DNA from 2 places in the Pyruvatibacter mobilis genome. Region 2 is predicted to be linked to the other one. Evidence: predicted binding sites of a transcription regulator. Region 2 holds the regulator's gene; the other holds the start of a gene.
What was found. The regulator LexA, encoded in region 2, represses DNA repair genes until DNA is damaged. The targets are predictions, from matches to a motif close to TGTTCNNNNTGTGTTCNG.
Positions count from the first base shown of each region.

Region 1: uvrA (excinuclease ABC subunit UvrA) is a predicted target of LexA. The motif match lies at 3,194-3,211, and genes of this name have one in related genera.

Region 1 is NZ_CP051630.1:1,382,008-1,396,729, forward strand. It holds gene uvrA (excinuclease ABC subunit UvrA) at 1-3,052, opposite strand, end outside; gene HG718_RS06610 (single-stranded DNA-binding protein) at 3,343-3,840, shown strand; gene HG718_RS06615 (hypothetical protein) at 3,837-4,220, opposite strand; gene HG718_RS06620 (protein phosphatase 2C domain-containing protein) at 4,397-5,263, shown strand; gene gyrA (DNA gyrase subunit A) at 5,612-8,431, shown strand; gene coaD (pantetheine-phosphate adenylyltransferase) at 8,539-9,063, shown strand; gene HG718_RS06635 (peptidylprolyl isomerase) at 9,117-9,692, shown strand; gene HG718_RS06640 (peptidylprolyl isomerase) at 9,730-10,197, shown strand; gene queA (tRNA preQ1(34) S-adenosylmethionine ribosyltransferase-isomerase QueA) at 10,274-11,368, shown strand; gene tgt (tRNA guanosine(34) transglycosylase Tgt) at 11,365-12,504, shown strand; tRNA gene HG718_RS06655 (tRNA-Lys) at 12,608-12,683, shown strand; gene HG718_RS06660 (hypothetical protein) at 12,809-13,363, opposite strand; tRNA gene HG718_RS06665 (tRNA-Ser) at 13,502-13,605, shown strand; gene HG718_RS06670 (tetratricopeptide repeat protein) at 13,779-14,657, shown strand.
Region 2 is NZ_CP051630.1:1,569,904-1,584,625, forward strand. It holds gene HG718_RS07475 (divergent polysaccharide deacetylase family protein) at 913-2,058, opposite strand; gene HG718_RS07480 (anthranilate synthase component II) at 2,418-3,020, shown strand; gene trpD (anthranilate phosphoribosyltransferase) at 3,047-4,063, shown strand; gene trpC (indole-3-glycerol phosphate synthase TrpC) at 4,080-4,874, shown strand; gene HG718_RS07495 (GNAT family N-acetyltransferase) at 4,939-5,418, shown strand; gene moaC (cyclic pyranopterin monophosphate synthase MoaC) at 5,438-5,926, shown strand; gene lexA (transcriptional repressor LexA) at 6,209-6,928, shown strand; gene HG718_RS07510 (hypothetical protein) at 7,181-7,372, opposite strand; gene HG718_RS07515 (ComEC/Rec2 family competence protein) at 7,411-9,579, opposite strand; gene gltX (glutamate--tRNA ligase) at 9,935-11,374, shown strand; gene gltA (citrate synthase) at 11,546-12,844, shown strand; gene lpxB (lipid-A-disaccharide synthase) at 12,952-14,205, opposite strand; gene HG718_RS07535 (LpxI family protein) at 14,205-14,722, opposite strand, start outside.

The DNA of each region.
Region 1 (14,722 bases), 190 kb from region 2:
TTTTGGACTTTGTCTTGACCTTGGTCTTTGCCTTGGCAGCAGTCTTGCTCTTGGCGCGCGTCTTGGTTTTTGGGGCCGGCGTCTCCTCTTCCGTCTTTGACGTGTTGCGGCGCATGGGACGGCGGGAGGCCGCGGCGGCGGCCTTGGCCAGATCGGTCTTGCGGCGGCGCTCTTCGGACTTTGGCGCGGCGCGACGGCTCTTTTTAAGGAGCGGCTTGAGATAGGCACCGGTGTGGCTGCGCGGTTCGGCGGCCACGTCCTCGGGCGTGCCCTGGACGACGACTTCACCGCCACCGTCGCCGCCTTCCGGGCCGATGTCGATGATCCAGTCGGCGGTCTTGATGACTTCGAGGTTGTGCTCGATCACGACCACGGAATTGCCCTGATCGACGAGCTCGTGCAGCACCTCGAGGAGCTTGGCCACGTCATGGAAATGCAGGCCGGTGGTCGGCTCGTCGAGGATGTAGAGCGTGCGGCCGGTGGCGCGCTTGGACAGCTCCTTGGAGAGCTTGACGCGCTGGGCCTCGCCGCCTGACAGGGTGGTCGCCTGCTGGCCAATCTTGATGTAGCCGAGGCCGACCTGCTTGAGGGTCTCGAGCTTGTCGCGCACGGCGGGGACGGCCTTGAAGAACTCGGCCCCGTCTTCCACCGTCATGTCGAGCACGTCGGCGATGGACTTGTCGCGGAACTTCACTTCCAGGGTTTCGCGGTTGTAGCGCTGGCCATGGCAGACGTCGCACTGCACATAGACATCAGCGAGGAAGTGCATCTCGATCTTGATGACGCCATCGCCCTGGCAGGCCTCGCAGCGGCCACCCTTCACGTTGAAGGAGAAGCGGCCCGGGGTGTAGCCGCGCGTCTTGGCTTCGGGCAGGCCAGCGAACCATTCGCGGATCGGCGTGAATGCGCCGGTATAGGTGGCCGGGTTGGAGCGCGGCGTCCGGCCGATGGGCGACTGATCGATGTCGATGACCTTGTCGAGAAACTCGATGCCCTCGATCTTGTCATGGGCGCCGGGCTGGGCGCGGGCGTTCATCAGGCGGCGGGACAGGGCCGGGTAGAGCGTATCCACCAGCAGGGAGGATTTGCCGGAGCCGGACACGCCGGTGACGCAGACAAACGCCCCGAGCGGGAAATCCGCATCCACATTCTTGAGGTTGTTTTCGCGCGCGCCCTTGATGGAGAGCGTACGACCGTCGACGGGGCGGCGCTCGAAGGGCAGCTCGATCTGACGCATGCCGACGAGATATTGCCCGGTCAGGCTGTCGGCGGTTTCCATCACCTTCTTGGGCGTGCCTTCGGCGATCACCGTGCCGCCATGGACACCGGCGCCGGGGCCCATGTCAACCACATGGTCGGCCTCGAGGATGGCTTCCTCGTCATGCTCCACAACGACGACCGTGTTGCCGATGTCGCGCAGGCGCTTCAAGGTTTCAAGCAGGCGGGTGTTGTCACGCTGGTGCAGGCCGATGGACGGTTCATCCAGCACGTACAGCACGCCGGTGAGGCCGGAGCCGATCTGCGAGGCGAGGCGGATGCGCTGGCTTTCACCGCCCGACAGGGAGCCGGAGCCACGCGACAGGGTGAGGTAGTCGAGCCCCACATCAACGAGGAAGCGGAGGCGTTCGCGGATCTCCTTGAGGATGCGCTCGGCGATCTCGTTCTGCTTTTTGGTGAAGGTCTTGTCGACCGTCGAGAACCACTCATGGGCCTCGCGGATGGAGAACTCCGACACCTGACCGATATGCAGACCGGCGATCTTCACGGCCAGGGCTTCGGGCTTCAGGCGGTAGCCGCCGCAGGTCTCGCACGGCTTGGCTGACTGGAAGCGGGACAGCTCCTCGCGCATCCACTGGCTGTCGGTCTCCCGCCAGCGGCGCTCGATATTGCCGACGACGCCTTCGAAGGTCTTCTTGGTCTTGTAGGAGCGGATGCCATCATCATAGAGGAACTCGATCTGCTCCTTGCCGGTGCCGAACAGGATGGCATCGCGCAGCACCTCCGGCAGGTCGCTCCAGGCCTCGGTCATGGAGCCGCCAAAATGGCGGACCAGGGCGTCCAGCGTCTGAGTGTAGTAGGGGGAGGTGTTGCCTGTCTTGGACCACGGCGCGATGGCACCCTGGCGCAGGGAGAGCGACGGGTCCGGCACCACCAGGTCAGCCTCGAACTGAAGCTCCGTGCCCAGACCATCACAGGAGGGGCAGGCGCCGAAGGGGTTGTTGAACGAGAACAGGCGCGGCTCGATTTCCTCGATGGTGAAACCGGAAATCGGGCAGGCGAATTTCTCGGAGAAGATCATCTGGCGCGGATTGCCGTCATCGTCCTTCTCGTCGGCGAATTCGGCGATGGCGATGCCGTCGGCAAGGCGCAGGGCGGTCTCCATCGAGTCCGCCAGGCGGCTTGCGATGTCCGGGCGCACGACGAGGCGGTCCACCACCACTTCGATGTCGTGTTTCTTCTTCTTGTCGAGGGCAGGCACGCTATCGAGTTCATAGAACTCACCATCCACCTTCACGCGCTGGAAGCCGCGTTTCAGGAGGTCGGCGAACTCCTTGCGGTATTCGCCCTTACGGCCGCGGATCATCGGGGCCAGCAGGTAAAGGCGCGTGCCTTCGTCCAGCGTCAGGACGCGGTCCACCATCTGGCTCACGGTCTGGCTTTCGATAGGCAGGCCGGTGGCAGGCGAATAGGGGATGCCGACGCGCGCGAAGAGCAGGCGCATATAGTCGTAGATCTCGGTGACCGTGCCCACCGTCGAGCGCGGGTTGCGCGAGGTGGTCTTCTGCTCGATGGAGATCGCCGGGGACAGTCCTTCGATGTAGTCAACGTCCGGCTTTTCCATCATCTGCAGGAATTGCCGCGCATAGGCCGAGAGGCTTTCCACGTAGCGGCGCTGGCCTTCGGCGTAGATCGTGTCAAAGGCAAGCGACGACTTGCCGGAGCCGGACAGCCCCGTGATCACCACCAGCTTGTCGCGCGGCAGCTCGACATCCACGCCTTTGAGATTGTGTTCGCGGGCGCCTTTGACGGTGATGTTTCGAAGTCCGGTCACGAATGAATTTCCACTGGTTGGGGCCTTTGGGGGCGGGCGGGCGGCAGAACGGGCAGCGCCGCGATAGATAGGGGCTTGGGTGCCGGTTGGCGAGGGCTAGTTGCCCCGGGCCCGACTCATCTTGACAACTGACCGCAGCACAGGAACATAACAGGAACTATTGCGCAATTATCTGTGGATGAGTTGCGCAAGGGCGCGCGGGCCCGGCAATAATCCGTTAGGGTCCGTGCCAAAGTAGAGACCCGCGCCGCAGAAGGCGCGCGAGACAGACGTAAGAAAGGCGGCTTCGAATGGCAGGCAGCGTGAACAAGGTGATCCTCGTCGGCAATCTGGGTGCGGACCCGGAAGTGCGCCACACGCAGGACGGCCGCCCGATTGTCAATCTGCGCATTGCGACGTCTGAAAGCTGGCGCGACCGCAGCACCGGGGAACGCCGCGAGCGCACCGAGTGGCACCGCGTGGTGATCTTCTCCGAAGGCCTCGCCAAGATTGCCGAGCAATATCTGCGCAAGGGCTCGAAGGTCTATCTGGAGGGCCAGCTGCAGACCCGCAAATGGCAGGACCAGTCCGGCCAGGACCGCTACTCCACCGAAGTGGTGCTGCAGGGCTTCAACTCAACGCTGACCATGCTGGACGGTCGCAGCGGCGGCGAAGGCGGCGGCTCCATGGGCGGTGGCGGTGGTGCCATGGGTGGTGGTGGCTCCATGGGTGGCGGCGGCGGTGGCCGCCCGTCCCAGCCGGCCGATGATTTCGGCGGCGGCGACTTCGACGACGAAGTGCCGTTCTAGGCCAGACGGCGACGCGCAAAGATGAGGGCTGAGAGCATGGCGCAGCCGACGCCCCAGAGGAGCTGGGCGCCGGTGTGGGCGAGGTGCGGGCCCTGGCCGGCGTAGAAGGCGGGGAACCAGGTCAGCGCGATGCCGTCGAGCAGGGTGGCGGCGACGATGGCGATGCCTGTCGGGGCGACCATGGCGTCGAGCGGCGTTGCGGTGGCTTTCGCCATGCCCCAGACGAAGAGCGGGGCGGTGAATGTGGCGAGTGCGAAAGCTGTGAGGTGGCCCGCGCCGAGATCGTAGAAGGCAGGGGCCCAGTCCCGCAGCCAGATGGCTGCGACAAACCAAAGAAATACGCCGATCAGGGCGAACAGCATGATCTTGCGGCGGGTCATCTTGATCCTCCCATGACGGTCTTCACATGACGGTCTCGCATGTGTGTGCGCGGAGCAATGCGTCTCGTGCCGGTGCCATAAAACTAGCAATATCGGGACATAGGCTCACTTACCTGCCTGTTCGGCGCCCGGATGACGGGGCCGATAAGCTTTCACTCCCTGCATGAGGCCGCCGCATGACCATTGACGTGCTCGACACCATCCACGACCCCGGCAAGCCGGGCGGGCCTAATGACGATGATCTGGGGCACGCGGGAAACTGCGCCTGGGTGTTTGACGGGGCAACGGGACTTGGGGACACGCAGCTCACGGGCACTGCGAGTGATGCCGCATGGCTGGCGCAGGCGGGCAGTGCGGCGCTCAAGGCGCGGGCGCCGAGCCATCGCGGGCCGCTGACGGCCCTGGCCGAAGAAGTGCTGAGCGATGTGGCGCGCCGGTTTGACGCGGAGGCTGACCGTCAGCCTGCGGAGCGCTTTGAGCGGCCAACGGCGTCGCTGATCCTGATACGGCATACGGGCGGCGTGGTGGACTGCCTCAATTTCGGCGACTGCAAGGTGCTGTTGCGGGACGGGACGGGCGCGTTTCACAGTTTCGGCAGCAACGAGGAAAGCGAGAGCTACGAGAACAATCTCGCCTCGCGCTTTTCGGAACAGCGCAAGACCGAGGGAGAGGGCGGTGCACCGGACCAGCATCGCAGCAGCTTCCTCGACCGCCTGCGCAAGGTGCGCAACCGGCACAATGTCTCCGGCGGGTACTGGGTGTTCGGGCTCGACCCGGAGGCGGCGGAACATGCGCGGACGCGGAGCTTCCCCATCACGGCCCCGGCGATTGCGCTGATGATGACAGACGGCTTCGAGGCGCTGGCGGGCGACTATGGCCGCTATACCGAGGAAGCGCTGCTCGACGCAGCGCTTGACCGCGGGCTTGCGTCGCTGAAGGACGAATTGCGGCATATCGAGCGCGAGCTGGACCCGGAAGCGCATCAGTTTCCGCGCTTCAAACAGTCGGATGACGCGACCGCGATGCTGGTGAAACTGGGCTGAGCCGGACGGGTGATTTGCCCCTCCGGGACAGATTTTCAGGTGCCGCCGCAGGGGCTGTGGAAAACACGCGGCAAGGCGTAAAAATCGCCTGATTTTCTGCCGTGTTTTCAAAGGGTTAGAGAGCGCTTCCGGCCCGGCTTTCCGGGGGCGGGCAGGTTTGCGGTCAGGGGCACCCAGTGCTAGTTTTCGGGGTGCGTTTTCCGCGCGATTCCGCACATGAGATGAGACCCGATTGCGCTGCCATTTCGAGCCTGCGCAGGGCCCGGCTTTTGTCCGGTGCCAGAAAGAACAGAAACCAAAAGCCCCGTGTCAGACATCGATAATAACGAGCCCGTGGACGAGAGCGCTGTGACCGGCGACGCCGCCGACGGCAGCGGCGGCAGCGAGCCGCCCGCAGGCGGTGCGACGCCGCCGGACGGCCCCTCGGACGGTATTGGCCGCATCTCCATCGAGGACGAGATGCGCTCGTCCTATCTCGATTACGCCATGAGCGTGATCGTCAGCCGTGCGCTGCCGGATGCGCGTGACGGCCTGAAGCCGGTGCATCGCCGCATCCTGTTCTCGATGGGTGAGAACGGCTACGACTGGAACAAGCCCTACCGCAAGTCGGCCCGCGTGGTCGGTGACGTGATCGGTAAGTATCACCCGCATGGTGACCAATCGATCTATGACGCGCTGGTGCGCATGGCGCAGGACTTTTCCCTGCGTCTGCCGCTGCTGGACGGGCAGGGCAATTTCGGCTCCATCGACGGCGACCCGCCCGCGGCCATGCGTTACACCGAAGTGCGCATGGACAAGCCGGCGCATGCGCTGCTGGAAGACATCGACAAGGACACGGTCGATTTCCAGGACAACTACGACAATTCCGAGCGCGAGCCGGTGGTGCTGCCGGCGCGCTTTCCCAATCTGCTGGTCAATGGCGCGGGCGGCATCGCCGTCGGCATGGCCACCAATGTGCCGCCGCACAATCTGGGCGAGGTGATCGACGCCTGCGTCGAGACCTTGGCCAACCCGGAGATCAGCTTCGAGGAGCTGATGCAGATTGTTCCGGGTCCTGACTTTCCCACCGGCGGGCTGATCCTCGGTCGGGCCGGGATCAAGTCTGCCTACCAGCTGGGGCGCGGTTCCGTCGTCATGCGCGGCAAGGTGCATATCGAGGAAATCCGCAACGACCGGGAAGCGATCATCGTCACCGAGGTTCCCTACCAGGTGAACAAAGCCTCGATGGTGGAGAAGATCGCCGAGCTGGTGCGCGAGAAGCGCGTCGAGGGCATTGCCGATCTGCGCGACGAGAGCGATCGGCAGGGCCTGCGCGTGGTGATCGAGCTGAAGCGCGATGCTGTGGCTGACGTGGTGCTGAACCAGCTCTACCGATTCTCGCAGCTGCAGACATCATTCGGCTGCAACATGATCGCGCTCAATGGCGGCCGGCCGGAAATGCTGACGCTGAAGGGCTTCATCGAGGCCTTCCTGGCGTTCCGCGAGGAAGTGGTGACGCGGCGGACCAAGCATGAGCTTGGCAAGGCGCGCGAGCGCGCACATGTGCTGGTTGGTCTTGCCATTGCGGTGGCGAATATCGACGAGGTGATCCGCCTGATCCGCAATGCGCCGGACCCGGCGACGGCGCGCGCGCAGCTGATGGCACGCGACTGGCCGGCAGCAGACGTGGCCCCGCTGGTGCGGCTGATCGCGGACCCGCGTCACGTGCTGACCGACGGCAACACGCTGCGGATGAGCGAAGAGCAGGCCCGTGCCATTCTCGATCTGCGCCTGCAGCGCCTCACGGCCCTTGGCCGCGACGAGGTGGGGGATGAGCTGAAGGGCCTGGGCGAGAAGATCGAGGATTATCTCGAAACGCTGCGCTCGAAGGAAAAGCTCCAGGGCATCATCCGCGACGAACTGGTTGCAGTGAAGGACGAGTTCGCGACACCGCGGCGCACCGAGATCATGGATGCCATCGGTGAGGTCGAGGACGAGGACCTGATCCAGCGCGAGGACATGGTGGTGACCGTGTCCCATGGCGGCTACATCAAGCGCGTGCCGCTGGACACCTACCGGGCGCAGCGGCGCGGCGGCAAGGGCCGCTCGGGCATGGCGACCAAGGACGAGGATTTCGTCAGCAAGATCTTTGTCGCCAACACCCATACGCCGATCCTGTTCTTCTCGTCGGAAGGCATGGTCTATCGCCTCAAGGTCTGGCGGCTGCCCGCCGGGTCGCCGCAATCGCGCGGCAAGGCGATGGTCAACATCCTGCCGCTCAAGGACGGCGAGCGGATTACCTCCGTCATGCCGATGCCGGAGGACGAGGACAGCTGGGGCGACCTGCAGCTAATGTTCGCCACCCGCAAGGGCAATGTGCGGCGGAACCAGCTGTCGGATTTCGTGCGGATCAATGTCAGCGGCAAGATCGCCATGAAGCTGGACGATCCGGAGGATGGCATTCTTGGCGTCGCCATCTGCTCGGAAGATCACGACGTGCTGCTGACGACGGCCAAGGGCCGGGCGATCCGGTTCCCGGTGACAGATGTGCGCGTGTTCTCGGGCCGCACCTCCACCGGCGTGCGCGGCATCAAGCTTGATGATGACGACCGGGTGATCGCCATGGCGATGCTGCACCACACGGGGGCGGAGCCGGCGGAGGCGCGGGCCTATCTGAAGCAGGCAAAAGCCATGCGGGCAGCGCTTGACGGTGAGGCACCCGCCGAGGAACCGGATGATGCGGGCGAGGAGGGGGATGACATCACCCTGACGCCGGAACGCTATGCGGAGCTGGGCGCGCGCGAGCAGTTCGTGCTGGCTGTCTCCGAGAACGGCTTCGGCAAGCGGACGTCATCTTTCGAGTACCGGACCGCGGGCCGCGGCGGCAAGGGCATCATCGCGATGACCGTGACGCCGCGGAACGGCCTGCTGGTGGATGCCTTCCCGGTGGATGAAGCCGACCAGATCATGCTCGTCACCAATGCGGGTCAGTTGATCCGCTGCCCCGTGAACGATGTGCGCGTGGCCGGTCGGGCGACCCAGGGCGTCACCATTTTCCGCACGGCGGATGATGAGAGCGTCGTGTCGATTTCCCATATCGCGGACGCGTCGGGGAATGACGCGGACGGCGAGGAGGAGGACGATGATGGGGCCGGTGGTGAGAACGGCCCGGACGCGAACCTCGACTAATCAGCTTCCGGCGTCTAAAACGGCGGCAAATTGCGGGACGGATGGTCGGCACACGGCCCAACGGCCCGCTCCAGGAGTGACGACGCAGGAATGAGGAGCCGGCCGGCATGATGAAACGGACAGGGCTTTACCCGGGCACCTTCGACCCGATTACCAATGGCCATCTCGATATTATCGGCCGTGCCATGAAGATGGTGGACCACCTGGTGATCGGTGTTGCCATCAACCGCGACAAGGGCCCGCTGTTCGCGCTCGAGGAGCGGGTGTCGATGGTCGAGGAGGAGGTCCGCAAGCTGCAGGACCGCACCCAGTCCGAGTGCACCGTCGAGGTGAAGCCGTTTGAAAGCCTGCTGATGCATTTCGCCGAGGAGATCGGCGCGCAGATGATCATCCGCGGCCTGCGGGCAGTGTCGGACTTTGAGTATGAGTTCCAGATGGCGGGCATGAACGAGCGCCTCAATCCGGACATTGAAACCGTGTTCCTTATGGCGGAAGCGCAGCATCAGGCCGTGGCCTCGCGGCTGGTGAAGGAGATCGCCCGGCTTGGCGGAGACATTTCCCATTTCACCACACCGATGGTGCGCGAGCGGCTTATCACGCGCTTCAACGAGCTGAAGCAGGCCGCGTCCTGACGATTTGACTGGCGGCCCGATGATCCCGCCGATGAAGGAGTGACGATCCCGACATGCGTATTTTCCGTACGATCCTGCCCGTTCTCGCCCTGGCATTCGCCGCGTTGATGCTCGCCCGTCCGGCGGCCGCGCAGGTGCCCTTCGCTGACGATGAAGAAAACATCCTGGTGCTGGAGCTTTCTACCGGCACGACCGAAATCCTGATGCGGCCGGACCTGGCACCGCTGCATGTGGAGCGCATCAAGAAGCTGACGCGCGAGAAATTCTATGACGGCATCGTGTTTCACCGGGTGATCGACGGCTTCATGGCGCAGACCGGCGACCCGACGGGCACGGGGCAGGGCGGTTCGACCTATCCCGACCTGCAGGCGGAATTCACCGAGACGAAGTTCCGCCGCGGCACCATCGGCATGGCCCGCACCAATGATCCCAATTCGGCCAACAGCCAGTTCTTCATCATGTTCAACCTGGCCCGGCACATGAACAACCCGCGCAACCCGCAGGGTTTCTATACCGTGTGGGGCGAAGTGATTTCCGGCATGGACGCGGTGGACGCGCTGCCCAAGGGCGAGCCGCCGGCAGAGCCGGGCAAGATTGTGTCCGCGCGTATCAAGGCCGACCTGCCGTAAGGCGGGGCCCATTTTCCCCCTGAAGAAAGCGAGAGCGATGACCGATACTTCGCCTGACAACACCCTGATCCTCACCCTCAAGGGAGGCGATGTGACCATTGCGCTCCGCCCGGACCTGGCGCCCAACCATGTGGCGCGCATCAAGGAACTGGTCCGCGAGGGGTTTTATGACGGCATCGTGTTCCACCGGGTGATCGACGGCTTCATGGCGCAGACGGGTGACCCGACGGGCACCGGCATGGGCGGCTCAGGCAAGAAGCTGTCGGCGGAATTCTCGTCCGAGCCGCATACACGCGGCACCTGCTCCATGGCGCGCGCGGCGGACCCCGACAGCGCGGACAGCCAGTTTTTCATCTGCTTCCAGGAATCGTCCTGGCTGGACGGCCAGTACACGGTGTGGGGCCAGGTGACCGACGGCATGGACCATGTGGACGCCATCACCCGCGGCGAGCCGCCGGCAAACCCGGATAAGATCGAGAAGGCCGTCATTGCCGCAGACGCCTAGGCGCCCATCGCCGGATCAGGCTTCAGACACCCGGGACGGGGTTTCTGCAACGGCAGATGCGCCGTCCCCGGACAGTCTGGATGCCTATGACTTCCACCTCCCCGAAGAGCTGATCGCCCTGCGGCCCGTGCGGCCGCGGGATTCCGCGCGCCTGCTGGTCGTCAATCACGCGCGCCCGGGCAGTCTTTCGGACCGGATCGTGCGCGAGCTGCCCGACCTGCTGCGCCCCGGCGACGTGCTGGTGGCCAATGACACACGGGTCATCCATGCGCGCCTGCGCGGCACGCGGCGGCGGGGTGAAGCGTGCGCGAATATTGAATTGCTGCTGCACAAGCCGCTGCCGGACGCCGGCTGCTGGCGGGCTTTCGCCCGGCCCGCCAAACGGCTCAAGCCCGGGGACGTGATCGAGGTGCACGAGGCGCTGACGGCGGATGTGCTGGACCGCGACGGCGGCGAAGTCGTCGTGCGGCTGACCCCCCATGGGGTGAGCCTGGACGACGCGATCGCGCGGGCCGGCGAGATGCCGCTGCCGCCCTATATCGAGGGCAAGCGCAAGGCGGATGACAGCGACGAAGCGGACTACCAGACCGTCTTCGCCCGCCATGAGGGCTCCGTCGCCGCGCCGACGGCGGGCCTGCATTTTACCGACGACTTGCTGGCAGCGCTGGATGCGCGCGGTGTCGCGCGGGAGATGGTGACGCTGCATGTGGGGGCGGGGACGTTCCTGCCGGTGAAGTCCGACACGCTGTCGGGCCACAGGATGCATGCGGAATGGGGCGAGGTGACCCGCGAGGTGGCAGACCGCCTCAATGCCGCGCGGGCCGCAGGCGGGCGCATCATCGCCGTGGGCACCACCTCCATGCGGCTGCTGGAAAGCGCCGTTGATGCGCAGGGTGTCTTCCATCCCTTCGCGGCGGAGACCGACATCTTCATCACGCCGGGGCATGTCTTCCACGGGGTGGACGTGCTGATGACCAATTTTCATCTGCCGCGCTCCACGCTCATGGTATTGGTCTCGGCCTTCGCGGGGCTTGAGACCATGCGCGCAGCCTATGCGCATGCCATCGGCACGGGCTACCGCTTCTATTCCTACGGGGACTCGAGCCTCCTGTTTCCGCAGGACGGCGCGTCGCCACGACCAATCGACCGACAGGACACATCCCAGGCATGAGCGCCTTCACCTTCCATCTCGACAAGACTGACGGCAAGGCCCGGACAGGCCGGATCGACACGCCGCGCGGCACCATCCGCACGCCGGCCTTCATGCCCGTGGGCACGGCCGGCACAGTCAAGGCGATGACCACCGACACGGTGAAATCGACCGGCGCGGATATCGTGCTGGGCAACACCTACCATCTGATGCTTCGTCCGGGGGCGGAGGAAGTGGCGGCGCTGGGCGGATTGCACCGTTTCATGAACTGGGACAGGCCGATCCTGACGGATTCAGGCGGGTTCCAGGTCTGGTCGCTGGCCAAGCTGCGCAAGATGACCGAGGAGGGGGTGACCTTCCAGAGCCATATTGACGGCTCCACCCATTCACTATCGCCGGAGCGGTCGATCGAGATCCAGTGCCTGCTGGGCTCCGACATCCAGATGATCCTGGACGAGTGCACCGATTATCCGGCCACGCGCGCGCAGGCGGAAAACAGCATGAACCTCACCACGCGGTGGGCGAAGCGCTCGAAGGCTGCGTTCGACACTCAGCCGCACCGCAAGGACGGGCAGGCGCTGTTCGGCATCGTGCAGGGCTCGACCTTTCCTGATCTGCGCCGGGCACATGCGGAAGCGCTGGTGGATATCGGCTTTCACGGCTATGCGCTGGGCGGGCTGTCGGTGGGCGAGGAACAGAACCTGATGCTCGACACCATCGAGGCTGCCGAGCCAGTGCTGCCCATGGATCAGCCGCGCTATCTGATGGGCGTGGGCACGCCGGAAGATCTGGTGGAAGCAGTGCGGCGGGGCATCGACATGTTCGACTGCGTGATGCCGACCCGCTCGGGCCGCCACGGCCAGGCCTTCACCAGCCGCGGGCGGGTGGCGATCAAGAATGCGCGCCATGCGGCCGATCCGCGGCCCCTGGATGCGGACAGCCCGTGCGAAGCGGCCAATCTCTATTCACGCGCCTATCTGCATCACCTGTACAAAAGCGGCGAGTATCTGGCAGCGATGCTGATCACCTGGGCCAACGTGGCCTATTACCAGTGGCTGATGGCGCAGATGCGCGAGGCCATCGCCGAACAACGCTTCGAGGCCTTCGTTGCGGACTTCTATGCAAAGCGCGGAGAGGGCGATATTCCGCCGCTGTGAGGGCGGCTGAAAAACCCGCCTGCGCGCTTGACCCGCAGGCCACCGCCCCCTAGTTTCCGGCCTCTCACGAAAAGCCGGACGCGACTCCCGCGACCCGCATTCAGGGCCCGTAGCTCAGCTGGTAGAGCAACTGACTTTTAATCAGTAGGTCACAGGTTCGAACCCTGTCGGGCTCACCATCTTTTTTCCTTTAAAACCAACATATTAAGCCGACCTCCTTAGAAACATCGGGTCGTACATCGTGCGGAAATATTCCGAAAAGCGTCCGACTTTTTTAAATTTCGAGCTCACAATCAGCAATGAATCACTGCACGGTCTGAGCTTCTGACGACTCATTTTCCATCCGACTTTCGGCACCACTTCCAACCCGGTTATCAGTAACAGTTTGGCCGGTCAGGGCTACTTGCACACCGTACGCGCCGACAAAAAAAGAACCACCAGCTGCGATCACCGTTGCCAAGGTGGCTACACGCATTAATCCAGCGATCCACAGCCAACGCTTCATTCGCTTTTCGGTCTTCTTCCGTACATCGCTCGAAAGCTCCGTCCGCGAAAGTGTCGCCTGGCCAGTCATCGAGACCTTCACTTCTTCGGCAAAACACAACTGTGCTGCGTAAGCTAGGACGGTTGCCGCTAGTGCAAGTATCAGACCCCAAACAAAGCAGGTTGCAGCAAAGCCAAGATCAATCTGGCTCTGCGCACCACTTCCAAAAACGTTTCCGTAAAACCCGAGGATGGCAGTCAAGGCAACGCCATTTGCTAGGACCATGCTGCGAAGTGCTAGATGCGCAAAGGAAAATGCAGCTTTCAAGTTCTCAAGAAGAAAGGTGTCATCGCTATTCAATTCGATAGCCTCCAAGCCCAGTCCGCTCCGATCAGGAAGCGCTTCCGTTGATAGTGGCAACGTTACGTCTTCAGAGCCAAAGGCACATTATCGTGCTCAAACTGCAGGTTGGAATTGTAGTGTGATGAAACGTCCGACTTTTCGGTCAAAATGGGGGTAGTTTTGGCATTGTCCGACACCTAACCCATTGACTTTATTGATCCTTGTACTGACTTTTAATCAGTAGGTCACAGGTTCGAACCCTGTCGGGCTCACCACTTTCCCGAAAATCACCGATTGAATACCGCCTGCACGGGCGAGCGCATGGACCTGCTGGTGCGGGGCGGGTAGGGTTTGGTGCAGCCGCTGGTTGCCGGGCCGGTGCATGCTGGGCGGGCTTGGGCGGATTGGAATTCATGCGCGGAGTGTGGCGTGTTCGGGGGAGCGCATCATGTGGAAATTCCTGATAACGGCCGTGTTGCTGGCGGTGGTGACGGCGGGCGCCATCCTGGCCGGACAGCAGATGCAGGCCGGGCCGCAGGCCACCCAGATGACCGAGATGTCCTGCAGCTATCGCTCGGGGCTGGCGCAGGTGGAAGCGTGCACGACGCTCATCGAGGGGTCGGCGGACCGCGAGGATCTCGATGACGAGACGCTGGCCACCTATTATCTCAACCGCGCCAACGGGCACGCGAGCATCCGCGACTATGACAGCGCGCTGGCCGACTACGACGAGGCGATCCGCTATTACCCGGACGAGTTCCTGAACTACTACAACCGGGCGCGGGTGTTCCGGCTGATCGGCGATTATGACGCAGCGCTCGAGGATCATGCGCGCGCCATCGCGCAGGACGAAGAAGAACCCGCCGCCTATACGCAACGGGCGCAGACCCTGTATCTCGCCAAGCGCTATGAGGAGAGCCTGCCGGACATCGAAAAGGCGCTGGAGATGGAGCCGGACAATGCGGCGACGCTGAACTCCATGGCCTGGACACTGGTGACGCTCAAGCGGGCCGAGGACGCGCTGCCCTATGCGGAGCGGGCGCTTGAGAACGACAATGAGGAGGCTTCTGGTTCGCTTGACACCTATGCGCATATCCTCGCCGAGCTCGGCCGCAGCGATGAGGCGGTGGACTATTTCGAGAAGGCGGCGCGGGTGGGCGGCAATGGCTATGTGCGGCAGATCCAGAACGCGCTCATCCATCACGGGCTGCTGGATGCCATTCCCACCGGCGTCTTCGACCTTGCCACGCGGGAGGCGGTGCGGGCCTGCGCGCAGAGCAATTGCCGACTGCTGATCGGCATTGATGTGGAGATGGCGGAGCAATAGGGCGCGGCCAGCGCCGGAAAACAGAAAAGGCCGGAGCCTGTGAGACAGGTCCGGCCTTTTCAATT
Region 2 (14,722 bases):
CCTCCGGTCAAGCCGGAGGGATACGGAGAGGGAAGTGAGGTGGATGGCACGCACCCACACCAAACCCTCCGCACACGGCATTGCCGTCACGGGCATCGGGGAGAGCAGGACGCGCCCGGCGCTCACGCGGCGCCGGTAGGAGCAATAAACAAATTTGGGTCGCAAGCCTCAGGCGCGTCCCGCACGGATGGCTGCCAGCGGTGGCCGGACCGGGGCGGGGCAGGCGTTACCCTGCGTGTCCAACCCCGCGAACCCTGCTTCCACCCTCCACACTTTGGAACGGGCCTGGACGCGGTGGGGCCAGCTTTTTCAGGGCGTGACCGGGTTCGGGACACCACCACCCATCTAATGCGCACCCGTTACTTGCGCATCGCGACCCGGCGCGCGTACCCCACGTTCCCAAGGGGCCGCCTCTCGCCCAGCCTTCCGGGCATCCGCCCTCCCGCCCAGGTCCGGTCGGCCCGGCTGCCCGTGTGGCGGGAGGTCATGCAGAGAGTATGCGGCAGGAGGCAGGGGCCGAGGAAAACTTGCTGCGGCCGTCCCAAGAAACCGCTTGCCCTCCGGCTTGACCGGAGGGCCCATCTGACCCTCGACCTCCCATAGGCCCCCCGGTCAAGCCGGAGGGCAAGCGGGGTGGGGGGAAATGCAGGCCGCCCATTCCCGCTCCATCCCCCTCACCCGGTGCTGACGCACCGACCTCTCCCCCAAGGGGGAGAGGTGACTTTGATCATCCCACCTCTCCGTCACCCCGGACTTGATCCGGGGTCCACTCGCTTTGGCTGTTGGGTACAGGGCGGGCGGCTCCCGCCGTGCCCTATCCGTGCACGCTGCGGCAAGGGGCATCGAGAGTAGGCCCTCCGGTCAAGCCGGAGGGATACGGATGATTGGAATTTGGATCGGGGTGGCGGCTTGCTACTGCACCATCGCCAGCAGCGACCGGCGGGCTTCGATTTTGATGGCTTCGGTCACCGGCACAAGGCGCAGGCCCTTGGCCTCAAGCCCCTTCACCCAGATGTCGAGGATCTCAAGCGAGGTCTCGTGCGGGTGGGCGATGGCGACGGCGACGCCGCGCGCGCGGGCCTGCTGTTCCAGCGTGTCGAGCTGGGCGAGGAGGAAGTCCGGGCCTTCGCCGTGATCAAGAAAGATGTCGCGGGCGAGGAACGGCACGTCGTGGCGGGCGGCGGCAGCGCGGGCGACGCTGTTCGGCGTCGTAACGCTGTCAACGAAGACAAAGCCGCGCTCGGCTGCCCCGCGCATCACTTCAGCCATCAGCCGCCGGTCGGCGGTGGCGCGGCTGCCCATGTGATTGTTCATGCCGGCAATCGGCGCTACTTCGGAAATGTCCGCAATCTGACGGTCGAGCTTTGACCGCAGGCGGCTGGTGCTGTCCGCTGTCCGCAGCGCATCAGGGCCGGGATCGGCATCGCCGCGCGGCTCCATCGGCACATGCAGGAAAATCTCGTGGCCTTTGGCAGCCGCCGCCTGCGCCAGCGGGCGAGACACGCCGCCATAGGGCAGGAAGGACAGGGTCACTTCCTTCGGCAGCCGCAAGGCATGGGCCGAACGGTCCGGCGCCACGCCGAGATCATCGATCACCAGCGCGATGGCGGGCCGCGTGTCGCGTATCGGCACATCGCCGAGAGACGCAAGCGCCAGCAGCCCGCTCTTGCCGCTGGCCACCACGATGGGCGTGCGCTCAGGCGTCAGCCCGCGGCGGAAGGCGGGCCCCAGATCGAGCGGTGCGGCAGGCAGGGTGATTTCGGCAAAGACCATGCGCGGCGGGGCATCCTTCAGGGCCCGCTTACCCGGCGCGATGACGACCGGCGTTGGCACCGATGCAGCCCCCAGCGCCACCACGTGATCCTCAGCAGAGGGCGCGGCTGCGGTGCTGATCCGGGCTTCAGTCCGGTTCTGGGTCAACGCCGGTCCGCCCAGCACGGCACCGCCGAGCACCAGGCCCAGCGCGAACGGCATGACCAGGGCCAGCGGCGCACGCACGGGCCGGGGCACGGCAAAGGCGTGCTTCAGTCGATCCGTAAATGACCGGGCCTTTGCCACGCGCCTCTCATCCCCCAATCAGATGCGGGCCGCCCCGCATCATGTCCATTACCTGCCCAGATCGTGTGCCGACCATGTGCAGATCATGCGCATTAAGGTTTTATTAACACTACATGTTGTGGCGGACAATTCCATGCCGCGCCAAAAACCGCAGAAATCTGGGGATAGATCGCCCATTGCCTGTCATGGCGCGGCTTCGGGGCTGACCGCCCTGCCCGGCGCCGCGTCATCTGAGTCGGTGCCGGGCGTTCGGAAGCCCTCCGTGCAGGCCCCCGAGAGCTGCGGGTTTCCTTGCGTCGCGGCCATGGAGGCCCCTATATGTTGCCTCCGCACGTCCCGTCCTTCTCTGGAGCGCCGCCATGCTGCTGCTCATCGATAATTACGACAGCTTCACCTACAACCTCGTCCATTTCCTCGGCGAGCTTGGGGCGGAGGTGAAGGTCGTGCGCAATGACAAGATCACCGCCGACGAGGCACTGGCGATGAAGCCGGATGCCATCGTGCTGTCGCCGGGCCCGTGCGATCCGGACAAGGCCGGCATCTGTCTTGAACTGGTGGAGAAGGCCGCGGGCGAGGTGCCGATCATGGGCGTGTGCCTCGGCCATCAGACCATCGGCCAGATCTATGGCGGCGACGTGGTGCGCGCGCCGACGCTGATGCACGGCAAGATGAGCACCGTCCATCATGACGGCAAGGGCGTGTTCAAGGGCCTCAACAAGGATTTCGAGGCGACCCGCTATCACTCGCTGGTGGTGGACCCGGCCACCCTGCCCGACAGCCTGGAAGTCACCGCCCGGACCGATGACGGCATTATCATGGGGCTGCAGCACAAGACGCATCCGGTGCATGGCGTGCAGTTCCACCCGGAGAGCATCGCGTCCGAGCACGGCCACGCGCTGTTGAAGAACTTCCTCGACATGGCCGCGGACTTCAACGCCGCGCGGACCAAAGAACCGGCCTGACCAGGCCAGCCTGAACGGAAAACCGCATGAGCGACTTCAAGACCATCCTGGCCCATGTGGGCGCCGGCAACGCGCTTGACGCGGGCCACGCCAAGACCGCCTTCGAGATCATCATGTCGGGCGAGGCGTCCCCGGCGCAGATCGGAGCCTTTCTGATGGCCCTGCGTGTGCGCGGCGAGACGGTGGACGAGATCACGGGCGCTGCCAGTGTCATGCGCGAGATGGCGCTGCATGTGCCCGCCCCGGCCGATGCGATCGACACCTGCGGCACGGGCGGCGATGCGTCCGGCACCTACAATATTTCCACCGCCGTCGCCTTCGTGGCGGCGGGCGCGGGCGTCAAGGTCGCCAAGCATGGCAACAAGGCGCTCACCTCCAAGTCCGGCTCGGCGGATGTGCTGCGCGCGCTCGGTGTCAGGCTCGAGCTTGAGCCGGATGCCATCGCCCGCTGCATCGACACCGCAGGCGTCGGGTTCATGTTTGCCCCGCAGCACCATGCGGCGATGAAGCATGTGGGTCCGGTACGGACGGAACTTGGTACGCGGACGATCTTCAACGTGCTCGGCCCGCTCTCCAACCCCGCCGGCACCAGGCGCCAGCTCATCGGCGTCTATGACCGCGCCCTGTGCGAGCCGCTGGCGCATGTGCTGCAAAATCTCGGCGCGACCCATGCCATGGTGGTGCATGGGGACGACGGGCTCGACGAGATGACGACGACCGGCACCACCTATGTCAGCGAGCTGGCTGACGGTGTCGTGCGCAATTACGAGGTGGTGCCGGAAGATGCGGGCCTTGCGCGCGCCGCGGCGGCTGACCTTGTGGGTGGGGACGCCGGTGTTAATGCAGCAGCGCTGTCCGCCCTGCTTGACGGCAAGAAGGGCGCCTATCGCGATATCGTGGTGCTGAACGCAGCCGCCGCCCTTAAGGTGGCAGGCCATGCGGACACGCTGCAGGCCGGTGCCCGGCAGGCTGAAGCCGCCATTGACGGCGGCAAGGCGCGGGCTGCGCTTGACGCGCTGGTGACCGCCAGCAACCAGAGCTGATTTCAGGGCAAGTCACATGACCGACATTCTCACCCGCATCGCCGCCTACAAGCGCGAGGAAATCGAAGCCGCACGTCAGGCCGTGCCGCAGGCGGAGATGGAGCGTCGCGCCGCCGACGCCCCGCCCGTGCGCCCGTTTGCGGCAGCGCTGGAGAACAAGATGTCGTCCGGCTACGGACTGATTGCCGAGATCAAGAAGGCAAGCCCGTCCAAGGGGCTGATCCGGGCTGATTTCGACCCGCCGGCCCATGCCCGCGCCTATGAAGAGGGCGGTGCAGCCTGCCTGTCGGTCCTCACCGACACGCCGTCCTTTCAGGGCTGCACGGATTATCTCATTGCCGCGCGCGAGGCGTGTTCGCTGCCGGTCCTGCGCAAGGACTTCCTGTTCGAGCCCTATCAGGTGGCCGAGGCGCGTGCCATGGGGGCCGATTGCATCCTCATCATCATGGCCAGCACGACGGACGCGGAAGCCGCGGACCTTGCGGCCGCTGCGCGTGATTTCGGGATGGATGCGCTCGTTGAGGTGCATGACGGCGACGAGCTGACCCGCGCGCTCAAGCTGGATTGCCGAATGATCGGCATCAACAACCGCAATCTGCGCACCTTCGAGACGACGCTTGCCACCACCGAGGAGCTGGCACCGCGCATCGGTAACGACAGGTTGATTGTCGGCGAGAGCGGTATCGCCGACCATGATGATATTCTCCGCCTTGCCGGGTCAGGCGTGCGTGCCTATCTGGTCGGCGAAAGTCTGATGCGGCAGCAGGATGTTGCCGCAGCCACACGCGCCCTTCTTACCGGGCGCCCCTGAAGAAAGGATAAGATCCATAGCATCAGTTTCTCTCCCCGACGGTTACACCATCCGCCAGGCCCGCATGGACGAGGCCGGGCTCCTTCCTGATCTTGAAGACCGCGCCGCTGTGCTGTTCGGCGACAGCCCGCACCCCGCGGTCACGGATCATCCCCCCCATTCCACAGATGCCTATCGTGCCCATGTCCGGCTCGGCCTCGCCTTCGTGATGGCCGGTCCCGGTGACGTGCCGGTGGGCTTTGCGATCTGCGGTGTGCTCGACAACGCGCTTCACCTCTATGAGCTGGGCATGGACCCGGATCACGGCGGCAAGGGGCTTGGCCGGGCGCTGGTGGAGACGGTGGCCGCCGAAGCAAAGGCGCGCGGGCTTGAGGCCGTCACCCTGTCCACCTTCACCAATGTCCCGTGGAATGCGCCGTTTTACGAGACGGCGGGATTTCGTATCCTCGCGGAAACCGAGCTGACACCGGCTCTTATTCTCGTGGCCAACCACGAAGCGGAAGTCGGCCTCACCCATCGCTGCGTCATGCGGCGGGACATCTGACGCCAGGAGCATCTCCCGGATGACAAAAGACGGCCTGACCCATCTCGACGCCCGCGGCAACGCGGCCATGGTCGATGTCTCGGAAAAGGCCGTCACCAAGCGGGAGGCCGTGGCCGGCGGGCGTATCGCCATGTCGGCCGCGGCCTTCGCCGCGCTGGTGGACGGCACCGCGCCCAAGGGCGATGTCATTGCCACCGCGCGCATCGCCGGCATCATGGCTGCCAAGCGCACCAGCGACCTCATCCCCCTGTGCCATCCCCTGCCCGTCAGCAAGGCAGCGGTGGATTTCGATCCGGACCCGGAGCACCACGCGGTCAACGTGACGGCGACCGTGCGGACGACCGGGCAGACCGGCGTCGAGATGGAGGCGCTGACGGCCGCCAGCGTCGCTTGTCTCACGCTCTATGACATGCTCAAGGCCATCGACAAGACGATGGTCATTTCGGATGTCCGCCTGCTGAGCAAGTCCGGCGGCAAGTCCGGCGACTTCACCCGCGACGCCGGCTGATACCCGGCCTTCCCCGCGCCATCTCATTTGCCTGTTCCGCGTCCTGCCTTTAGCGCTTGACGGGTTTTGAGAACCAAACTAGAACATTTGCAGGGTTTTGGTTTTGTTCTGATTTGCATCAACTTGCGAACGAAACCGCAACCTTCCGGCAGCGCCGCATGCGGGCGGGCAGCCGGGGCATATGCCGGGCAGTCCGCTGCCCGGTCGCATCACAGGCCCGCCGGGCAGGCTGCGTCAGCAGCCGCTTTGGCATCCGGCGGGGATTGCGGGAGACATTGAGGCATGCTGACGCGCAAGCAGCACGAGCTTTTGACCTTTATCCACGAGCGTATCCGGGAGACCGGCGTGTCCCCCTCCTTCGATGAAATGAAGGAGGCGCTGGATTTGCGGTCCAAGTCCGGCATCCACCGGCTGATCACGGCGCTTGAGGAGCGCGGCTTCATCCGCCGCATGCCGCACCGGGCACGGGCGCTTGAAGTGGTGAAGCTGCCTGAATCCGCGGCACCTCAGGGCAGGGGCGCACCCGCCAAGCGCGGTTTCTCGCCCAGCGTGATCCAGGGCAGCCTGTCCGAACCCGCCCGCGTGCCGGACAATCACACCTCCGTGCCTGAAGGGGGCGACGCCCTGAGCCTGCCGCTGGTGGGCCGCATCGCTGCCGGTACGCCCATCGAGGCGCTGCAGGATGACAGCAACCATGTGGGCGTGCCTTCCAGCCTGCTCGGCTCCGGTGAGCATTACGCGCTCGAGGTGAAGGGCGATTCGATGATCGACGCCGGCATCTTCGACGGCGACATCGTGGTCATCCAGCGCTGCGACACCGCCGGCTCCGGCGAGATCGTCGTCGCGCTGATCGACCAGCAGGAAGCCACCCTGAAGCGCCTGCGCCGCAAGGGCGACACCATCGCACTCGAAGCCGCCAACCCGGCCTATGAAACCCGCATCTTCCCGTCCGAACGGGTCAAGGTTCAGGGCAAACTCGTGGGCCTCATGCGGCGCTACTAACCCCGCAGGCACAGCCGTTCCCCACGCCCCCACCCGCATCCCTCCGGCTTGACCGGAGGGCCCACTCGCTTCCGACGTGGGCACAGCGCTCGCGCCTGCTCTTTGGTCTTTCCCCAAGCGTCACCCCGCGACCTGATCGCGGGGCCCAGAGCCCCTCTGCACGGCCGGAGTGAGCCTCCCTGGATTCCGCGATCACGTCGCGGAATGACAGTGTGTGGTCTTATCCCTCCGGCAATGGCGGCGGGACGCGGTCTAGATCTGCCTGAGCGCTGTCTCGATTCCCTGCAGGCGCCGGTCCAGTTTTTCGAGCTGGCGGGAGCGGTCCGAGAGGTCGCTGAGATGCGCCTCGATGCGCAGCAGCACCTGCGTCATGTCGTGGGCCGGATCGCCTGTCAGTTGGGGCGGCGGCGGCGTGCGGCGGCGAAACCAGGAAAACAGTGCCATGGGTCTTCTCCCCTGCGGGTCCACGCGGATGACAAGGCTCACCCGCCTTTCCGGCGGAAGTATGGCCCGGGGTCCCAGGACTTGCGCGGTGCACAGTGCGACCAGGGCCGGTCGCCGATAAGATCGCAGGCGGCGATGACGCGCAGGCGCAGGCGCTGGCCCCCGTCCCCGTGTCCGCCCTCCTCCAGGTAAAGCGCCTGTGCCCCCCGGCGCGACAGCACGCCTCTGTCGATGATGAGAGGGGCCGCGCATCGCCGCGGCATGTAGAGCGGTGTCACCAGAATATCCGCCTGCTGACAGTCTTCCATCGCGGCCTGCCAGTTGCGCGCCAGGCTCACCGTGCCCAGCAGCGGATGGTCACGCACACAGCCCTGTCCGTCACAGCTGAATGCGCCCGCTGCCTCGCCCACATCACGCCGGTCCGCGTCCCGCCGCAGCCACACCTCGCCGCTGAAGCTGCCGGACCGGCTGCTGCTGAGGGTGAGCGTGCCGTCCGGCAGGCGCAGCCCCACGAGCTTTGCCTCCCGCTCGACCAGCATCACCGGCACCGGCGCCGTCACCGCAAGGACAATGCCGATCATCGGGCCCAGCACCCCGGCCCATCTGAGCCGCCCAGCCCAGATCACCATCCAGAGGCCACCAAGCGCCATGGCTGCCAGGGTCGTCTGGGGCATGGCGGGCAGCAGCGACACCGCCCCCGGCCAGGAGGCCACCTGATGGGCGACCCATAGGATTGCATGGATGCCCTGCCCCGCCACCCACAGGGGCAGGGCCTCAAGCCCGAGCGGCATCAGGATGAAGGCCACCAGCGCGGCGGGCATGACGATGAACCCCACAAGCGGCAGGGCCGCCAGATTGGCGACAAGGCCGAAATCCACCACCCGGTTGAAATGAAACGCGGCAAAGGGAAACGTGGCGAGCGACGCGACGATGGAGGTGAGCGCGATGCCGCCCAGATAGAGCGCCCCCCGCGCCGCCCAGCCGCGCTCCACCGCCGCCTGCGACAGGCGCGTGACCCAGCCGCGCGCGCCTTCATAGAAGGCCACGAGCGCAGCGGCCGCTGCGAAAGACATCTGGAAGCTTGCCTCCATCACGGCCTCCGGCGTCAGCAGCAGGATGATGAGGGCGGCCAGCGCCACGTTGCGCAAGGTGATCGCCGGCCTGTCGGTCAGCACCGCGATGAAGATCAGCGCGAACATGACAAAGGCCCGCTGGGTGGCGACGGAGGCACCTGATACCAGCAGGTACCCGGCCGCCCCTGCCAGCGCCAGCGCCGCGGCCCATTTCTTGATCGGTGCCGTCAGCGCCAGCCCCGGCACCAGGGCCAGCGCCGCCCGCACGCCCCAGAACAGCGTTCCGGCGAACAGCGCCATATGCAGCCCGGAGATCGCCAGCAGGTGGGCCAGCCCCGCATCCCGCAGATCCTGAAGAATGTCTTCGGGAATGCCGCCCCGGTCCCCGGTCATCAGGGCTGCGGCCACCGCGCCGCGCGGGGCCGGCAGCGCGTCAACGATACGATGGGTGAGCTTGACCCGCAGGCGGCTGACGCAGAACTCAAGACAGGCGGCAAAGCCACCCGGCCAGCTTTCTTCCACCTCCACCTTGCCCAGCGCATAGCCCACGGCCCCGATCTCACGGAAGAAGGCCTGGCGCGAAAAATCGAACGCGCCCGGGGCTGCGGGTCCCGGCGGCGGCAGCAGCCCGGCGGGCAGGCGGATCACGTCTCCCGGCAGCGCGCCGTCTATCTGTGTACGGACGGTAATGCGCAGCCGCGCGGGCATCTCGTCGGCGGTCAGCCGCCCCACCTCATGCGGGGCAATCAGCAGGCGTTCGCCGCCGGAAGCCGTCGCTGTGCGGCTCAGCAGCGTGCCGGATACCATGGCGTAGGAGATGGGTTTGACGATCACCGGGGCCGTCACCTGCGCCGTGCGCCAGTCGGCGGAGGCAAATCCCGCCGCCAGGAAGGCGAACGCCATGGCCGGGGCCAGCAGGGACAGGGTGCGGCGCGCCGTCCAAGCCGCAGCGCCCGCCAGAAGCCCCGCCAGCGGTGCAATCCAGCCCGGCGGCTCCGCTGTCAGCGACAGATACCAGACCGCGCCTGCCCCCATGAAGACCGGCAGCCACAGCGCCAAGCGCGCCTGCTGGCGGTCAATTTCTTCTGAAGCGAGGCGGCGCAGGCTGCCCGCCATGGCGCGCAGAGGTGGCACCGCGGCACGGCGGATCCGCCAACCCCTTGATTTCAGGAGATAATTCCCCAAACCCCTGTCATGGACGCTTGCCATGGAGCTGATTTTGCACCAAATGGTAGCAGCTTGGGTGTGGTAAATTTTGGGTGCACCGCAACGTATCGCAGCGGGATGCGATATGCTAAAACCCGCCGGGCTTCGGCACGGAAACGCAGCGTCCTCAGAGGTTCTTGCGTCTCCCCCGCCGAAACCAACCCCAAGTCATGCGACCGTGCAGATCCAGACCTGTCTTCCGGCAGGCCCCGGCGCGCAGGTCCGCATTTCCCATTCTGCCTTGCCTGCCCTTCCGGCAGCGGCGCAAACCGAAGGACGATTGATGCCGGCCAGCTCTCCTGCCGCCAGCCCCTCTGCTGATGGTGCCGTGCGTACCCGCTTTGCTCCCTCTCCGACGGGGTTTCTGCATATTGGCGGGGCGCGGACGGCGCTGTTCAGCTGGCTGTTCGCGCGCCATTACGGAGGGCAGTTCCTGCTGCGCATTGAGGACACGGACCGCACCCGCTCCACCGAGGAAGCGGTCGAGGCGATCTTCGAGGGCATGCGCTGGCTCGGCCTCGACTGGGACGAGGAACCCGTCTTCCAGTATGCGCGCCGCGAACGCCATGCAGAGGTGGCCAACCAGCTGCTTGCGGAGGGCAAGGCCTACAAGTGCTATGCCTCCCAGGAGGAGCTCGCCGAAATGCGTGAGCGCGCCAAAGCCGAGGGCAAGCCGCAGGGCTATGACGGCCGCTGGCGCGACCGTGATCCGGCCGATGCGCCCGAGGGCGTGGCGCCGGTCATCCGCCTCAAGATGCCGCGTGACGGCGAGACCGTCATCCGCGACCATGTGCAGGGCGACGTGACCATGCCCAACAACGTGCTGGATGACTATATCCTGCTGCGGTCGGACGGCTCGCCCACCTACATGCTGTCGGTGGTGGTGGATGACCACGACATGGGTATCACCCACGTCATTCGCGGCGACGACCATCTCACCAACGCAGCTCGGCAGATCAATCTGCTTCAGGCCATGGGCTGGGACGTGCCGGCCTATGCCCATGTTCCGATGATCCACGGGCCGGACGGTGCCAAGCTGTCCAAGCGCCACGGCGCCATGGGGGCCGAGCAGTACCGCGACATGGGCTACCTGCCGGAAGCCATGCGCAACTATCTCGCCCGGCTCGGCTGGAGCCATGGCGATGATGAAGTCTTTTCCACCGAGCAGGCAATCGAGTGGTTCGGGCTTGAGCAGATCGGCAAGTCCCCCGCCCGGTTCGATTTCGCCAAGCTGGCCAATCTCAACGGCATCTATATCCGCGAGGCTGACGACACGCGCCTGGCCGATGAGACCCTGCGCATGATGCGCGACGTCAAGGGCTGGCAGGTGGATGACGGCGTCCGCGCCGCCCTGATCGAGGCCATGCCCGGTCTCAAGGAGCGCGCCAAGACCATCGACGATCTGGCCGAGGGCGCGAAGTTCCTCATCGCCACGCGCCCCCTCGACATGAACGAGAAAGCCGAGAAGCTGCTGGACGCAGATGCGCGCGGCGTGCTCGCGGGCCTCTTGCCGGCGCTTGAAGGCATGGGCGACTGGTCGCTCGACGGCATCGAGGGCGCCGTCCGCGCCTTCGCCGAGGAAAAGGATCTCAAGCTGGGCAAGGTGGCACAGCCGCTGCGCGCCGCCCTCACCGGCACCACCACATCGCCAGGCATCTTCGATGTCCTGGCCGTCCTGGGCAGGGATGAAAGCCTTGCCCGCATCAAGGATCAGGCCGCCTGATATGCCTCCGGGCATGACGGCAGCCGGCACAACGGAGACTGCGCGCAACAACAAAAAGGCGAAGCGCGGCCTTTTGGACTAACCCGGGCGACCTTCCCCAGGGCTGATGTGAGCAGCCCTTCGGGCCGTCCGATATAACAATGGGGCTTTTGAGCTATGAATGAATACGGAATGAAGGGTGGACCCAAAGCCACCGCGAAGATCGAGGTCGAGGGCGACACCTACGACATGCCGGTCTATGCGGGCTCCGTCGGTCCGGATGTGGTGGACATCTCCAAGCTCTATGGACAGAGCGGCCGTTTCACCTACGACCCCGGCTTCACCTCAACGGCAAGCTGCGAAAGCAAGATCACCTTCATCGACGGTGAGGCCGGCGTGCTGCTGCACCGCGGCTACCCGATCGACCAGCTGGCCGAGAAGGGCGACTTCATTGAGACCTGCTACCTGCTGCTGGAAGGCGAACTGCCGACCGAAAGCCAGTACCAGGAGTTCGAGCGCGCCATCACCTATCACACCATGGTGCATGAGCAGCTGAACTACCTCTATCGCGGCTTCCGCCGTGACGCGCACCCGATGGCCATCATGACCGGCGTCGTTGGTGCCCTGTCGGCCTTCTATCACGACTCGACGGACATCAACGATCCCGAGCAGCGGATGATCGCCAGCCGCCGTCTGATCGCCAAGATGCCGACGATCGCGGCCATGGCCTACAAGTATTCCATGGGTCAGCCCTTTGTGTATCCGCGCAACGAGCTGTCCTACGCGGAAAACTTCCTGCACATGTGTTTCGCCGTGCCGGCGGAAGACTACAAGGTGGACCCGGTGCTGGCGCGCGCCATGGACCGCATCTTCATTCTGCATGCGGATCATGAGCAGAACGCCTCCACCTCCACCGTGCGCCTTGCCGGCTCGTCAGGTGCCAACCCGTTCGCCTGCATCGCCGCTGGCATTGCCTGCCTGTGGGGCCCCAGCCATGGTGGCGCCAACGAGGCGGCGCTGAACATGCTGATGGAAATCGGCAGCGTGGACCGCATCCCCGAATATGTGCAGAAGGCCAAGGACAAGAACGACCCGTTCCGTCTGATGGGCTTCGGTCACCGCGTGTACAAGAACTACGATCCGCGCGCCAAGGTGATGCAGCAGACCTGCCACGAAGTGCTGAACACGCTGGGCATCAAGGATGACCCGCTGCTCAACGTGGCGATGGAGCTTGAGAAGATCGCGCTCGAGGACGAGTACTTCGTCGAGAAGAAGCTCTATCCGAACATCGACTTCTATTCCGGCATCACCCTGCGGGCCCTCGGCTTCCCGACAACCATGTTCACGGTGCTGTTCGCGCTGGCCCGCACGGTCGGCTGGATCGCCCAGTGGAAGGAAATGATCGAGGACCCGAGCCAGCGTATCGGCCGTCCGCGTCAGCTCTACACGGGCTATCCGGAGCGCCCCTATGTGGGCCGCGGCGAGCGCTAAGCTCAGCCGCACCGACATCCAGGCATCAAGACCGGGCCGTCCCTCCCCCTTCTCGGGGATCGGGCGGCCCGGTTTTTTGTGGCTGAAAGCTTGTGTGGCCGGATGGCTCAGGCCGGCAGATGCGCGGCGCGGCGTTCCTTCTCAGGCAGGCCGATCGACAGCACCACCTCGGCGGCGCGTTCCGCCGGGCGCAGGCCGCCGTCATCCCCCAGCCGCATGCGCATTTCGCCCAAGGCAGTCAGCATCTCGTCCCGCTCCGGTGTGTCGGTCATCAGCGGCAGCAGGGCGCGTGCCAGGGTTTCCGGCTCGCAGTCTTCCTGGAGATATTCGGGGATCACGTTGCGGCCGAGCACGAGGTTTGCCAGCACGATGCTGTTCACCTTTGCCAGCCTGCGGATGATGAAGGCGGCCAGCCGCTCGATGCGGTAGCCGATCACCGTCGGCACGCGGGCAAGGCCCAGCTCCAGCGACACGGTGCCGGAGGCGGCGAGTGCGGCGTTGGCGGCATCGAAGGCAGCGAATTTTTCGGCCTGGTCCTCCACCAGGATCAGCGGCAGGGTCTCGCCCGCCAGCTTCTCGCGCACCAGCGCTGCCACGTTGGGCACCGTCGGCAGCACCACCACGAGGTCCGGCAGGTCCCGGCGCAGGCGGCGGGCGGTGTCGAGGAAGATGCCGATGAGGTTCTTCACTTCGTTGGGGCGGCTGCCGGGTAACAGCGCCAGCACCGGCGTGTCGGCGGCAATATTGTGCCGTGCACGGAATTGATCGCCGCCGCCAAGCTGGACGCGCTCCAGCACCGGGTGGCCCACAAAGGTGCAGGCAAGCGTCGACTTCTCTGCATAGAAGGCCGGTTCAAAGGGCAGCAGCGCCAGCACATGGGTCAGGTAGGTCGCCATCTTGGCGGCGCGCCCCTGGCGCCAGGCCCAGACCTGGGGCGAGACATAGTTGATGATCGGGATGTGCGGTGCCTGCCGGGCGATGCGCTTGGCGACCGAGTGCGTAAAATCCGGCGAGTCGATGATGACGACCACGTCCGGGTTCATGTCCCTGGCATAGCGCGCCGTCTGGCGGATGCGGCGGTAGATGAGCGGGATGCGCGGCACCACTTCGCGCAGGCCCATCACGGCGATCTCGGACATGGCGACGATGCTGTTGAGCCCTTCCGCCGTCATCCGGTCACCGCCGACGCCGATGAACTCGATCGGCAGGGGCGACGCTGTGCGCAGGCTCGCCATCAGCTCCGCGCCCAGAATATCTCCGGACGGTTCCCCGGCGATGAGCATCACGCGCAGAGGCGTCCCCGCCCGCTGCGGCAGCGACGGCGAAGGTGATGCAGCCACGCCTGGGGTCACGTCACTCATCAGGATTTTTCCGGTCTGGGGAAGGCATAGACGAACATGCCGTTTGCATCGGCAAGCCGCGCCACTTCGTCCCGGTCGAAGACGATGGCGCCTCCTGCTTCGATGGCGATGCCCGCAAGCCCTGCCTCGGCGGCGAGTTCCACGGTCTGGGTGCCCATCATGGGCAGGTCCACACGCCGGTCCTGCGACGGCTTGGGCAGCTTGACGAGAACACCGCGGCGCTTGTCCGCCGTGCCGCGCACGGTCTCCGGCAGGCGGGCGGTCCGGCGCAGCATCTCGTCGGTGCCTTCAGCGGCTTCCACGGCCAGCACCAGCCCGTCGCAGGCAATGGCCCCCTGCCCCACGTCCAGATCATCCAGCGCATGCACCACCTGGGCCCCCAGGTCAATGTCACGCAGCGCGCCGTCGTCCGGCGCGTTGGCGCCCACCGGGCCCTCGGGTGCCACGAGGTCGCCGAGCACGTCTTCCGCGCCGACCACCTTGAAGCCCTGATCCTCCATCCAGCGCACGAAGAAGG